Regions from separate parts of the Marinomonas maritima genome, predicted to be linked through region 2. Evidence: predicted binding sites of a transcription regulator. Region 2 holds the regulator's gene; the other holds the start of a gene.
The links. Region 2 encodes sigma-54, which starts transcription at its own class of promoters, with help from an activator protein. Its sites were predicted from a motif close to TGGCACNNNNNTTGCTNT; they were not measured.
Positions count from the first base shown of each region.

Region 1: the regulator sigma-54 is predicted to act here: its motif matches at 4,664-4,681, upstream of M3I01_RS02935 (circularly permuted type 2 ATP-grasp protein).

Region 1 is NZ_JAMZEG020000001.1:584,871-592,295, reverse strand. Features, by position in the region: gene M3I01_RS02950 (Na+/H+ antiporter NhaC family protein) at 1-565, opposite strand, end outside; gene M3I01_RS02945 (glucose/quinate/shikimate family membrane-bound PQQ-dependent dehydrogenase) at 802-3,141, opposite strand; gene M3I01_RS02940 (FAD-dependent oxidoreductase) at 3,323-4,531, opposite strand; gene M3I01_RS02935 (circularly permuted type 2 ATP-grasp protein) at 4,865-6,319, shown strand; gene M3I01_RS02930 (alpha-E domain-containing protein) at 6,322-7,266, shown strand; gene M3I01_RS02925 (transglutaminase family protein) at 7,263-7,425, shown strand, end outside.
Region 2 is NZ_JAMZEG020000002.1:1,060,255-1,067,679, forward strand. Features, by position in the region: gene mlaE (lipid asymmetry maintenance ABC transporter permease subunit MlaE) at 1-253, opposite strand, end outside; gene M3I01_RS11050 (ABC transporter ATP-binding protein) at 250-1,056, opposite strand; gene M3I01_RS11055 (calcium/sodium antiporter) at 1,208-2,188, shown strand; gene lptC (LPS export ABC transporter periplasmic protein LptC) at 2,188-2,766, shown strand; gene lptA (lipopolysaccharide transport periplasmic protein LptA) at 2,750-3,259, shown strand; gene lptB (LPS export ABC transporter ATP-binding protein) at 3,260-3,985, shown strand; gene M3I01_RS11075 (RNA polymerase factor sigma-54) at 4,061-5,536, shown strand; gene ptsN (PTS IIA-like nitrogen regulatory protein PtsN) at 5,554-6,003, shown strand; gene M3I01_RS11085 (HPr family phosphocarrier protein) at 6,014-6,283, shown strand; gene mgtE (magnesium transporter) at 6,297-7,425, shown strand, end outside.

The sequences.
Region 1 (7,425 bases), on a different contig from region 2:
TGTCACAGCCTTGAGTGCGCGTCGCAGCAATTGTGGTATCCGAAATAATCGACAGGTTATCGCCGAACATAGCGCCACCAATCACCGTACCAACCGTCAGCAATAGCGACAAATCAGCGGCTTCTGCCACACCAATGGCAATAGGAGCAATCGCGGCAATGGTACCCATTGACGTTCCCATCGACGTTGCCACAAAAGCCGTAATCACAAACAATCCAGGCAATAACAGCGAAGGCGGAACCACGCCTAAACCAAAGTTTACGGTTGCATCCACACCGCCCACACTTTTAGCCACGCTAGCAAATGCGCCTGCTAGCAAATAAATTAAAATCATGGTGATGATCGTATTGTCACCAACGCCTTTAATGAAGGTTTCAATGCGTTGATCAAAGTGCCCTTTACCTAATAAAATCGCCAAGGCAATCGCAGGCAAAATAGCCACTGGGGCGGATATTTGATAGAAGGCAAAGTCCACACCTTGGGACTGATACCAAAGCCCACTGCCCACAAAAAGAACAAGAAAAAGTAACAACGGCAAGAGCGCCAGAGGAGATTTAGAAGTCATGATTCTGAGGTTTCCAGAGTAAATTTAGCCCCCACAACTTATGGTCTTGGGGAAGAAGGGCGCAGATAATAGTAAAAAAAAATGAGTGAGGCCAATAATAAATAGCGATGTGTATGGCACAAAACGTTATAACAAAAACCACACTCGAATTTATTATTTATATCGAATAGCTATATGAAAAACATATTAAAAAATAGCCCAGTAAGAACTAAGCTATTTTTCGTTGATATAAAACACTATTTTTTCAGTTTGTAAGCAACTACATAGTCACCAATGGTCGTACCAATGGAACCATGACCACCTGCGACTTGAACCACCATTTGTTCGCCTTCACTGTTTAAATACGTCATAGGCGTTGCTTGGCCTCCTGCGGGTAAACGCCCTTTCCATAATTCTTTACCATTAGAAAGGTCATAAGCGCGTAAATAATCATCAACCGTTGCCGCCATAAAGACGACTCCACCATTCGTAATGATTGGGCCACCAATACCGGGCACTCCCATTTCGATTGGTAGTTTAAACGGCGTCATATCTTCAATCGTACCGTTTTGATGCTTCCAAGCTGTTTTTCCTGTTTTAAGATCCACCCCTGTAACATAACCCCAAGGTGGTTGCTGACAAGGAATACCCAAGGGCGAAAGGAAAGGTTTTAACTCAACCGCATACTCAGCGCCTTCATTAGAATTGACACCCTGCTCACCTTTATTAGCTCCGCTTAAATCTAAGCCTTTTTTTGGCACTAAAGTAGATGTAAAAGCAAGGTACAAGGGCATACCAAATAATTGCTGACGTTTAGGGTCAACGGCGATACTGCCCCAGTTAAAAACACCAAAGTTTCCAGGGTAAACAATAGAGCCTTGTTCTGACGGTGGCGTATAACGGCCTTCATAACGTAGCTGTTTAAATTCAATCCGACACATCAATTGATCCAATGGTGTCGCACCCCACATATCCGCTTCTGTTAATTTAGCCGGTTTAAAAGACAATCCAGAGGTTGGTTGAGTCTGCGCCGTATAATCACCGGGAATCGCACCTTGTGGAGCCGGTTCTTCGGTTATCGGGAAAATTGGCTTCCCTGTGGCTCTGTTTAAAACATAAATATCACCCTGCTTCGTAGGAACAACCAAAGCAGGTTGCTTGCCTGTTGGTGTGTCTAAGTCCAGTAAAGAAGGCTGCGCTGGCGTGTCCATATCCCATAAGTCATGATGAACAAACTGCTGAACCCAAGCAACCTGACCCGTTTCAAGACTCAACGCAACCACAGACGTTGCGTATTTTTCTTCCGCAGGACTACGATACATGCCGAGCTGATCTGGCGTGCGATTCCCCATTGGGAAATACGCCAAGCCAAGCTTTTCATCAGCACTGGCAACCGACCAACTATTTGGCGAGCTTGTCGCATAAGTTTCGTCTGGACCTATCGGTGTTGTATCTTCTGGATAACCAGAATCCCAGTTCCATTTCAACTCACCTGTTTTCACATCATAAGCTCGAATCACGCCAGACGGAGAGTTCACATCATAATTGTCATTCACAGAACCCGCGACAATTACTACCCCACCAGCCACTAATGGCGGCGATGTTGAATAATAATAACCAGACTGCTTAAACGGCATGTTGTGCATCAGATCCAACTCGCCATTTTTGGCAAAGTTAGCACATTTCGCACCCGTTGTCGGATCGATCGCAATAAGACGAGCATCGGACGTTGGTAAGAACAATTGAGCATCGCACTGCATTGCGCTCAGGCTTTCAGCCGGCGCTGATGTTTTTTGAATAGGAGGAAGTTGATCCCCATTCGACGGTGGTAAATAGGACACACCTCGACACGTCTGATGCTGTCGCTGGCTTTCTGCTGGCACTTTCGCATCGTAAACCCACTGTTCTTCACCCGTGTCGGCATTTAATGCCACGACCCAGTTATGAGGAGTACAGACATAAAGCGCATTACCCAATTTCAGCGGCGTTGCTTCATAAGTGGTTTCACCCACATCCTTTGGGCCTTTTTTATCGCCCGTTTGATACTGCCACGCCAATTGCAACTGATCAGCGTTATCCGGTGTAATTTGATCTAAGGGAGAGAATCGCTGACCTAAATTGCTACGACCATAAGCATCCCAATTGCCTTCATCCACGTTGCCCAGATCCGCATTGGACGTCGTAACAGAGCGTGTAAGCTGACCTTCCACCGTTGTTGGCGGTGTCATCATTAAAGGGGACATCGTCACCACGACTGTCGCTAGCCAAACAGGAAATAAAACCCGCCAACCACGACCGCGTTTAATAAAAGCAAGCAACAACAAAGGAATCGCCAAAACCAAAAAGAGCCCCATTCGTGTCGCTAAAGGCCACCAGCTAAGACCAGACTCATCAATCGACCACATTAACGTGCCAACTAAAAAAACAGCATAAAGCAGATTCGCGAATCTATTACGTTTCCGAAGTAAAGCAGACACCGCAATAAGTGCCACACCTGCAATAAAATAATAAAGACTACCGCCCAATGTAAACAGCCAACCACCGCCAAGCAGTAAAACCACGCCGATAACAACAAACAGCACCGAAAAAATTATCATATGACACTATCCTTATCTCATTTGATTCTTAAATAGACATGAAGAGGCTCTTTAATAAACAGACACCTTGCTGGCTAACTACGATAAATAATTAGAGCTCAAAGAAAAAGAATAGACTAAAAAATAGCCAAATAGCCTTATTTTTTACCTATTTTAAACAGCGATTCTTACATCAAATACATCATGGCAACGATGAAAAACTTTTGGTCGCATCATAACCATAAACAGCATCCAACTTAGACTGAATAACACGAGGTGCAAAACGAGACACCGTTTGCAATGCCTTTAATTTCATTCTACCAAGCACACCACCATGCATATGATACAACCCCGCATTGGCCTTAGACATTTGCTGAATTTTCGTCGTACGTGGTTTGCGAGTTTGCTCGTATATGATTAAGGCTTCATCAAGAGAGTAACGAGATAAGCACTGGGCCAATACATACGCATCTTCGATTGCCATTGCCGCGCCTTGTGCCATAAACGGCAACATAGGATGACAAGCATCGCCCAACAGAACAACACGGTCTTCATGCCAAGTCGACAATGCTCTACGACCATTCAATGCCCACAAAAAAGTACTGCTCGCTGACGCCAATAAATCGCTCACTTCGGGGTGCCAGCCCGCAAAGGCCCGCTTCAACTCTTCTACATCACCTTCTTCACGCCATGATTCAGAGCGCCAATCGCTGCGCTCTTCTACCGCGACAAAATTGACATAATCACCACCGCGCAAATAGTAGCTAACAAAGTGACGACCAGGGCCGGCCCAAACACAGGCATCCGGCTGAATAGTAGTACGCAACTCACTGACTGGAACCACACCTCGCCACGCGACTTGTCCCATAAAAGTGGGACGCTCAGGCCCCAGCATTTGTTCTCGGATTTTAGAACGAATACCGTCCGCGCCTATCAATAAATCGGCAGAAAGTATGCGCCCATCATTTAAATATAAATTTATTTGGTTTAATTCAGTATTTTTAGCGTAATGAGTCACTGTCGCATTTAACAAAAGCTCAACGCCTGCTTCTAAGCAAGCCTGTGCCAACACACTGTGTAAATCCGCTCGATGCAAATGCCAATAAGGCGCACGATAGCGTGAGGAAGCGTGCTCGCCTAAAGGGACTTTAAGATAATAATTACCCGTTTTAAAATCACGAATAGTAGCGTGCTGAGGAACGAAGACAAACGAATGCAACTTGGACTCTAAACCCAGCTTACGCAACACCTTCATAGCATTAGGGCTAATTTGTAAACCGGCACCCACTTCACCTAAACTCGAGGCTTGCTCACACACAGTGACCTTGATGCCTTGCTTGGCCAAAGCCAACGCAGAACTCAATCCACCAATACCAGCACCCGCAATCAAAACACGACTTACCTGCCCCACTAATTCTTCCTCTTTTTAACGGTTTTTCATAAAAATATACAAGCGACATAGTCGCAAATTAAAGCGTTATCAAAATCGACCTATATTGCCTGTAAACCAGTAAAAAATACGGCTCTACTTTAACAAATACTATGGCGAGATCCTTGCTTTATTCGCATATTAGTGCGAAAACACTACACATAGATCGGTTAATCAGCACACCGATATGGCCAGATCTAAACCTTATAGTGCAAAGAAATCTCCCCAATCTGGGGTAGATGCAAAAAAAGAGCAAGCGAGTGTGTATCGTTTTAAAGTACACACCTCCAGCTTGATAAAGAATACGAGGTATACATGGAAAAATTAACGAGCCAATACCAGTCATCTATTTTTTTTGATGAGTTAATTGATGACAAAGGTGCACCAAGACCCCCCGCTAAACAACTTTTGGGGTATCTAGACAGTCTTTCAGAGGACGAACTCGAAAAACGACGCCTCACCGCAGAAGCCACGATACAAGAAATGGGCATCAGCTTCACGGTTTACACCGAAGAGGGCAATATAGACAGAGCATGGCCTTTCGATATCGTCCCCCGAACCATAGAAGCCTCAGACTGGAAAATTGCTGAAGCTGGATTAAAACAACGCCTCAAAGCCCTCAACCTTTTCATTAATGACCTTTACCACGATCAAAACGTCATCAAAGACGGCATTATCCCAGAACACATTATTAGCAAATCAAAAAACTTTCGACCAGAATGTGTTGGCATATCGCCCGCTTATGGCGTCTGGGCTCACATCTGTGGAACAGATTTAGTGCGTGATGAACATGGCGATTTTTATGTTTTAGAAGACAACTTACGTGTTCCTTCTGGTGTTTCTTACATGCTAGAAAACCGCGCTATAACCAAGCGTGTGCTACCAGAGTTGTTTGAAAACGAATCCATACTGCCGGTCAACTCTTACACTTCCCAGTTATTTGATACCTTGGCAGCCTTGTCTCCACGAGACATAGAAAACCCAGAAATTGTGGTACTAACGCCGGGGATTTATAACTCTGCGTATTTTGAACATGCTTTCTTGGCTCAGCAAATGGGCGCCGAACTCGTCGAAGGTAGTGATTTATTTGTCGACACAGACGACTGTGTTTACATGAAAACCATCGATGGCCCAGAGCGCGTTGATGTTATTTATCGCCGTATAGACGACTTATTTATCGACCCTGAGGTATTTGACTCTGAATCTGTATTGGGCGTTGCGGGATTAATGCGCGCATGGCGCAGCGGCAATGTGGCACTTGCCAATGCTCCGGGCGCCGGCGTCGCCGATGACAAAGTGGTTTACGCTTATGTTCCTGACATTATTCGTTATTATTTGAAAGAAGAACCGATTCTTAAAAACGTCGAAACCTTCTTGTGTGATGACCCAAAGCAACGCGCCTATGTGCTTGAGAATCTAGATAAGCTCGTTGTTAAACCAGCGAACGAATCTGGCGGCTACGGCATGTTAGTAGGACCACATTCGACAAAGAAAGAACAAGCATTGTTTGCGGAACTCATTACTAAAAACCCGCGTAACTACATTGCTCAACCGACTTTAAAATTATCAACTGCACCAACACTTATATCAAAAGGTGTCTTGGAACCTCGTCACTTAGATCTTCGTCCATTCATACTGCAAGCCAAAGATACTTATGTCACCACCGGTGGCTTAACGCGTGTGGCGATGAAAAAAGGCTCCTTGGTCGTTAATTCGTCACAAGGTGGTGGTAGTAAAGACACTTGGATCGTTGAAACGAAGGGGCAATAATTATGTTATCTAGAGTCGCAGAACGCCTATATTGGAGCGCCCGATATTTGGAACGCGTTGAAAATACCGCTCGTTTGGTTAGTGTATACGACGATTTAATGTTCGATTTACCAAAAGACGTCGAAGTGTCTTGGTATAACTTGATCGAAATACTCAGTGGCGAAGAAATCTTTGAGCAGCGTTATAAAGTAAAAGATGAACGTAACGTGGTGAAGTTTTTACTGGCTGACGACACCAATTACAATTCCATGTTGTCATCGTTAAAAATGGTTCGAGAAAACATTCGAACCACACGTGACGTCGTTCCTAAAGAGACATGGGAGCTGATCAATGAACTCGATTTATACGCTCAGCAGAATATCAAGCAAGGGATTAACCGCTCAGAGCGCCACCTTTTCTTGAATACCATTATCGAAGGCTGCCAAAAAATCATTGGTCTCTTCGCTGGTGCTATGAGTCGCGACAGTGGCTGGCAATTCCTGATCATGGGACGCTACCTAGAACGCGCCGACATGGGCACTCGAATCCTCGACGCCGCCGTGTCTTTAATGCTGCAATCTGAGCCGGAAGAAAGAATTCAGCTTGGGCAAGTCACTTGGTCAAAAGTACTTAAATCTCAAAGTGCCTATTTGGACTATAGACGCACCGTTAGAGCGTCAATCAATGGAGCAAAAGCCGCTACTTTTCTAATGAGCGACCCTTGCTTTCCTCGAACGTTGGCGTATTGCTTTGGGCAGATAGGCGAATCAGCAACCAAACTCCCTAGAGCCGATTTAATCACAACACAAATTGATAAAATTCTTAAATTTAACTATCCAATTACCAGTTCAGAAGATTTGGATGAAGATTTTCACAATCATCTCAACGAAATACAAATTGCAATTATTGAAATAAACCAACAAATAACCGAGAACTGGTTTCAGTTTCGGCAAGGAGACGCTGCATGACCATTAGAGTCGCAATACAGCACAAAACCACCTACGACTTTGATCGCTTTGTAAATGTAGCACCGCATATTTTAAGACTTCAGCCGGCGGCGCACTCGCGCACAAAAATTCACGCTTACTCGCTCAAAGTCTTGCCAGAAAAACATTATATCAACGTTC
Region 2 (7,425 bases):
CTTCTTCCGAACCGAATTTAGCCAAAATACTGTAGCCTTGTAGTGACAGCACCATCCCAATAAACGTACCCGAGACGATGATAATCACCAAAGACAAAACACCAACAGAGTAAAGCTGTTTAACCAGTAGATTAATAGATTCACCAAAACGCACCGGCACTCTAAAAATACTTTGAATTAAAAAAATGCCAGCTCGCCCAACCGCTTCAAGCCAATCAAAAAGCCATGCGCCCATGGATATTATTGCTTTCATTGCGCTGCTCCGTCTTTATTAAGCATACTGTTGGCATCTTCCGGATAATGAAAAGGTACAGGCCCATCAGGCTCGCCATTTAAAAACTGTTTAACCTGAGGGTCTTCAGACGCTCGAATCTCCGCAGCGGTTCCTTCAGCAATTACGCGACCACCAGCAAGAATACAAACATGATCCGCTATCGACAAGGACTCTTCCACATCGTGCGAAACCACGACAGAGGTAATATTAGCGGAGTCGTTCAATTCACGAATCAATGATACCAGCACCCCTTTAGAGATAGGATCTTGACCAGTGAAAGGTTCGTCATACATCACTAATTCTGGGTCAAGCGCAATAGCACGAGCTAACGCGACGCGACGCGCCATGCCACCTGATAATTCAGAAGGCATTAAGCCCGCCGCACCACGCAAACCGACACTATGAAGCTTTTGCGCAACGACTTCTCTAATAGCGTAAGCATCTAGCTTTGTGTGCTCCTCTAAAGGGAATGCAATGTTTTCATAAACAGACATGTCACTAAAAAGTGCGCCACTCTGAAAAAGCATCCCCATTTTTTTACGCGCTTTATACAAATCGGAGCGCGATAATCGATGAACATCTTGACCATCTACTAAAATACTCCCTGAATCGGGAGCAAGCTGCGCCGCGATCAACCGCAACAAGGTCGTTTTCCCTGTTCCACTAGGGCCCATTACCGCCGTCACTTTACCGCGAGGAATCGTCAAGGAGACATTTTCGTAAATGACCCTCCCTCCGCGCGTAAAATGAACATCTTGGACTTTTATATACGCATCTAGCACTGACACACCTTTCCATCCATATCAAATATTGCTAGATACTAGCATTGCCCCCCAACAAATAAAATCACTACGCCATAGAATCCAATTTGTTTGTAATATCAAGTCTTGAATTTCATTGCCAAACCTCATTAAATGGGGCTTCTTAAAATTTGTGAGTATCTTAGACGTTATGTTGCTGTTTTCCGCCGCCCTAATCGCAGGGTTAATCTTACTGGTTATCAGTTCTGATAAATTCATCGAACACTCGGCCCTAGTCGCAGAGAAAATGAATGTAAATCCAATGATCATTGGGATTACATTAGTGGCCTTTGGCACATCCGCACCAGAAATGGTGGTTTCTGCCATTGCTGCTCTTGATAACGCGCCAGAAATAGCCGTTGGTAACGTACTTGGCTCAAACATCGCCAACATTGCTCTCGTCTTTGGTATTACCTTATTATTTTCAGCGATTCCAATAGCTCCCGGGCTTTCATCTAAAGAAGTGCCTCTTGTTCTTGTTATTACACTACTCACCGGCTTTCTACTTTTTGATCAAAACCTTGGCGTATGGGATGGCATCATATTAATCGCTGCCTTTATCATTATTTTGACCATTCTGCTTCGCGGCAGTAAAGACTTACAAAGTGAATTAAAAGAAGGCCTACCAGAGGATGACGGCGCGTCCGTTGGTAAATCTCTCATCATTGCTTTAATCGGGTTGGCGATATTAATTGGCAGTTCTAAGCTGCTCGTTTGGGGAGCCGTAGGTATTGCAACCGCTCTTGGCGTTAGTGAATTAGTCATTGGCTTAACTATTGTTGCTATCGGCACCAGCCTGCCAGAGTTGGCAGCGTCCGTCAGCAGTGTTCGAAAAGGTCATCATGATATTGCAATAGGTAACATTTTAGGTTCAAACATATTCAACCTTGCCACAGTACTGCCTTTGCCTGCCCTTATCGCTCCGGGAATGATCGATGAAAGCATTATCAGTAGGGATTACCCTTGGGTTCTTGGCTTAACGGTTACCCTTGCTATTGCTATTTATTTGTTCCAGAAGACAAAAAACAACAAAATCCCTAGATGGTTAGGATTGCCGCTTATCGCTTCTTATGGCATTTACTTGCTAGTAATTAGCACAAGCGGCTCGTTGTAATGCAGATGCTTAAAAAAATTGTCCGTTTTAATAGTTTGCTTTTTATTGGGTCTGCACTAGTGCTGGTAGCCTCTTTATTCTGGTATGGAGCGACTCCGAAGCAAAACCTTGTTGAGGCGAATTCACTAAGCAGCTCTCCAGACTATTTTATCACCCAAGTTAAAGTGAAAGAATTCGATATCAATGGCGTGCTGATTGAGACACTTAATGCACAACAAACACTTCACTACATAACAAAATCTAAAACATTACTAGAGTTTCCCAGCGTCGAACGCCACTCAATATCAGGCAGCTGGAGTGCAAAAGCAGATAAGGGGGTTATTGATGACGGAAGTAATGATATTCTATTAACAAACAACGCTAGAGCAACTAAAAAATATCTTCAGTCAGAAGACATAAAGCTTACTGCAGACAGCGTACATTACTTAGATAAAGATCAATCTTTAACGAGCCAAGGAAACGCGACACTTATCTCCGTACAAGGGGAAACTTCTGCTAACACGATCACAACTTATATAAATTCAGAAGAAGTCTTTATGACGGGATCTGTACGAGGAAAATATGAAACAATTCATTAACTTCAGTATATTGTTCATCTCAACCAGTATTTGCCAATATGCGTATGCACTCCCTGATGACACAAAGCAGCCATTAGAAATTCAAGCCGACGAAGCTTCATTTGACCAAAACTCTGGTGAAGCCATCTACAAAGGCAATGTTTTCGTCAAACAAGGCTCTATTGAAATCCAAGCGCAGTACCTTAAAGTTTCAACAGACGCGAAAACTCGAAAATTTAGCAACTTAGAAGCGACAGGACAACCAGCCAAGTTTAGTCAACAAATTGACTGGAGCGGCAACATTGTCATTAGCAAAGGCAATGAAATTCATTATTCAACCATTGAGTCCAAGCTAGAAATCACTGGTAACGGCTACTTAAGCCGAATGAAAAACTCTATAACTGCCGATTACATTCTTTATATGATTAACGATGGAACATTCAGTGCAGAGAAAAAAGATTCAGGACGAGTATCCATGACATTACAACCACAAGTACCTGAGGAAAAAAAATAAATGGCCCTACTTGAAGCGAAACATTTAGCAAAAAGTTACAAAAAACGCCAAGTAGTGAAGGATGTTTCTATTGCTGTCGAATCAGGTCAAGCCGTTGGCCTACTTGGTCCAAACGGGGCTGGCAAAACCACCTGTTTTTATATGATAGTTGGCATGGTAGCAAATGACGCTGGCGGCATATTTATCGATGGCGTAGACATCACTCAGGACGCCATGCACACTCGCGCCCAAAAAGGTATTGGCTACCTTCCTCAGGAAGCCTCTATTTTTCGAAAAATGTCCGTCGAAGACAACATCACGGCTATTTTAGAAACTCGTAAAGAGCTAACAAAAAGCCAACGAAAAGACAGACTCGAAGACTTATTAGAAGAGTTTCACATTACCCACATTCGTGAAAACTTAGGAATGGCGCTATCAGGTGGAGAAAGGCGACGTGTTGAAATAGCAAGGGCTCTGGCCATGAACCCTAAGTTTATCCTACTGGATGAACCTTTCGCAGGCGTCGACCCTATTTCTGTCGGCGACATCAAACTCATCATTAAGCACCTTCAAGAAAGTGGAATCGGCGTCCTAATTACCGATCACAATGTTAGAGAGACTCTAGACATTTGTGATAAGGCTTACATTGTTGGCAATGGTTATATTATTGCTTCTGGCGATGCCAGTACCGTCATCAACAATGAACAAGTAAAAAAGGTCTATCTAGGCGACGACTTCCGTCTGTAACCCCTTATCATTGCTGTAGAAAGGGAGTAGTATGCATAACTCGTTCCAATTCATTCAAATAAAAAGAGTTGCTCTATGAAGCAGTCTTTGCAACTAAAACTCGGCCAACAGCTGACCATGACACCACAGCTACAACAAGCCATTCGCTTGTTGCAGCTTTCCACGTTGGACCTGAAGCAAGAAATTCATGAATTTCTTGAATCTAACCCTCTTCTTGAGCTTGATGACGACGAACAGGTTCAAAACGATCAACCTGCAAGTATTGAGTCAAAAAGCGCCCCTGAGGCGACCGTTGATAGCAATAATGAAGAAGCGCGTGTTGAATCAGAGTGGACAGAAAGCATTCCTGAAGAACTGTCTATTGACAGCAACTGGGATGACACATACCAAAACTCTGCGGCCGTGAGCGATCATAATAGCTATGAAGGTGAAAGCGACTTCGAAAGCCGCAACGCCCCAGCAGAAAGTATACAAGACCATCTAATCTGGCAATTAAATCTAACCCATATTTCTGACCGAGACATTGAAATTGCTTACGCTATTATCGAATGCGTTCAAACCGATGGCTATCTAAGTATTTCAACTCAAGACATTTGGGAGTCCCTTTGTGTTGAATTAGAAGATTTAGACATGGAAGAAGTCATCGCAGTACAGCATAGACTGCAACGTTTTGACCCAGTTGGCGTCTGCTCCATTGATTTGCGGGACTGCTTGCTTGTTCAACTAGAGGCATTTCAAAATCACCCTCTTTATAAAAGCACATACAATCTCATTGACCATTATCTACCATTACTAGGCAATCGAGATTTTGCACAATTAAGCCGAAAAACAAAACTAAAAGACGAAGCCCTAAAAGAAGTTGTTAATTTAATACAACAACTTAACCCGCGTCCGGGCTCAGTGATCGATGCTGATGATACAGATTATGTCATTCCTGATGTATCCGTAAAAAAACACAATGGCATATGGCAAGTTGAGCTAAATAATGATGCCCTCCCGCCTATCAAAATAAACGAAACCTATTCCGCCATGGCGAGTACGGCTGCCACGACTGCAGCAGATGTAAGCTACATTAAAACGTCTCTTCAGGAAGCCAAATGGTTTATGAAAAGCTTACAAAGTCGCAACGAAACACTCTTAAAAGTGGCCAGCTGCATTGTAAGTCGACAAATTGATTTCTTTGAATTAGGTGAAGAAGCCATGAAACCGATGGTTCTTCATGATGTTGCCGAAGAAGTTGGCATGCATGAATCAACCATTTCTAGAGTAACAACACAAAAATACATGCACACACCAAAAGGTATTTTTGAACTGAAGTACTTTTTCTCCAGTCATGTAAATACAGCGTCAGGTGGAGAATGTTCTTCTACTGCAATACGAGCTATGATTAAGAAACTTGTGGCTGATGAGCCAGCAAAAAAACCACTGAGTGATAACAAGTTAGCCACTGTTTTGGCTGACCAAGGCATACAGGTTGCTAGACGAACTGTTGCCAAATATCGAGAGGCGATGAATATCCCTCCTTCCAATGAACGAAAACGACTGATCTGAACGGAAACCATTTCATCATGTCCTTGAAATCATTATTAAAAGCTGAGCTCGTTTTGGCGAAGCAAGATATTGTTAGTAAAAAACGAGTTTTAGAAAGTATCGCCGACATTGCATCCAATCGGCTGCATTGCAATAACGAGGCCGTTTATGACGCCCTATTAGGACGAGAAAAGCTTGGAAGTACAGGCATAGGCAATGGCATAGCGATACCTCATTGCCGCCTAGAGTCTGCAAACCATACCGCCATTGTCGTGATGTCATTACAAGCTCCGATAGATTTTGACTCGATTGATAAGAGAGCCGTTGATCTTATATTCGCCTTAATCGTTCCGCCTAATGAATGCGATCAACATCTTGCAACATTGGCCCAAATCGCAGAATTAGCTCAATCGCCTGAAGCGCTCGACAAGCTACGAACCGCTCAAACCAACGAAGATCTATTTAATATTTTTGACTCATTAATATAGGAAGTAAAGCATGCAGGAAGAGTCCATCACCATCATAAATAAACTTGGCTTGCATGCTCGCGCTGCTGGCAAATTAGTGGAAACAACGTCACGCTTTTCTTGTGATATCACCATAGAAAAAGACAGTCGTAATGTAGACGGCAAAAGTATTATGGCAATGATGATGCTTGCCGCTGGAAAAGGAACGAACATTCGAATCAAAACCAATGGAGAAGATGAAAAAGAGGCAATCAAAGCCGTTGTTGAATTAATTAACAATCGTTTTGGTGAAGACGAGTAACCCGACAATGTCAATGTCAGAGAAAACCACTCTCAATCACCTTAAAACGGTCACCGAATCCCTTGAATCCGGCGCCACAATGCAAACCCGTTATTTACTTAATGGGGCATTGCCAGCGCAAGACGTTGCCAGACTATTAGAGTCCTCACCCCCCAAAGAGCGTAAATTGCTCTGGGAGCTAATCGAAGCAAAGAATGAAGGCGAGGTTCTACAATACCTCAGCGAAGATATTGGCGTTCAATTCATGAAGAATATGGATACAGAGCGACTTATCGCCGTATCCGAACATTTCGAAAGTGATGACTTAGCCGATTTATTACAACACTTACCAGAAAAAGTCGTAACAGAAGTTCTAGCTTCCATGAGCTCGCAAGACAGAATGCGAGTGGAAGCATTATTAAGCTATTCGGAAGATTCCGCCGGTGGTTTGATGAATACGGACACAATCACCATCCGTCCGAACATCACTGTCGACATTGTTTTTCGTTATTTACGCAGACATTCAAAACTACCAGACATGACAGACAGCTTACTGGTTGTCAGCCGCTCAGACCGACTGTTAGGAACACTTCCTCTTACCAAGCTTTTAGTTTCAGACATCAACGACACCGTTCGTGACATCATGGAAACTGAATTTACCGTTATTCACGCCGAAACACCTGCCAGCGAAGTCGCTCAGCTCTTTGAAAAAATGGACCTTGTGTCTGCACCTGTCATTGATGGCACGACTAAGAAACTGCTTGGTCGTATCACCATCGATGACGTGGTAGATGTTATCCGAGATGAAGCAGAACACTCCATGCTGAGCATGGCAGGCCTTGATGATGATGAAGACACCTTCTCCCCCATTATGCAGACGACAAAAAGACGCGCCGTTTGGCTTGGGATCAACCTCATCACCGCGTTTATTGCCTCATACGTCATAGGCCTCTTTCAGAACACATTAGACCAAGTCGTGGCATTAGCCATACTCATGCCGATTGTCGCCAGTATGGGGGGGATTGCCGGATCTCAGGTATTAACACTTGTCATACGCGGTATCGCACTAAATCAAATAGGCTCCGCAAACACCCGATGGCTCTTGAACAGGGAGATTATAGTTGGACTCCTTAATGGCATCCTTTGGGCGACCGTCATTGCTG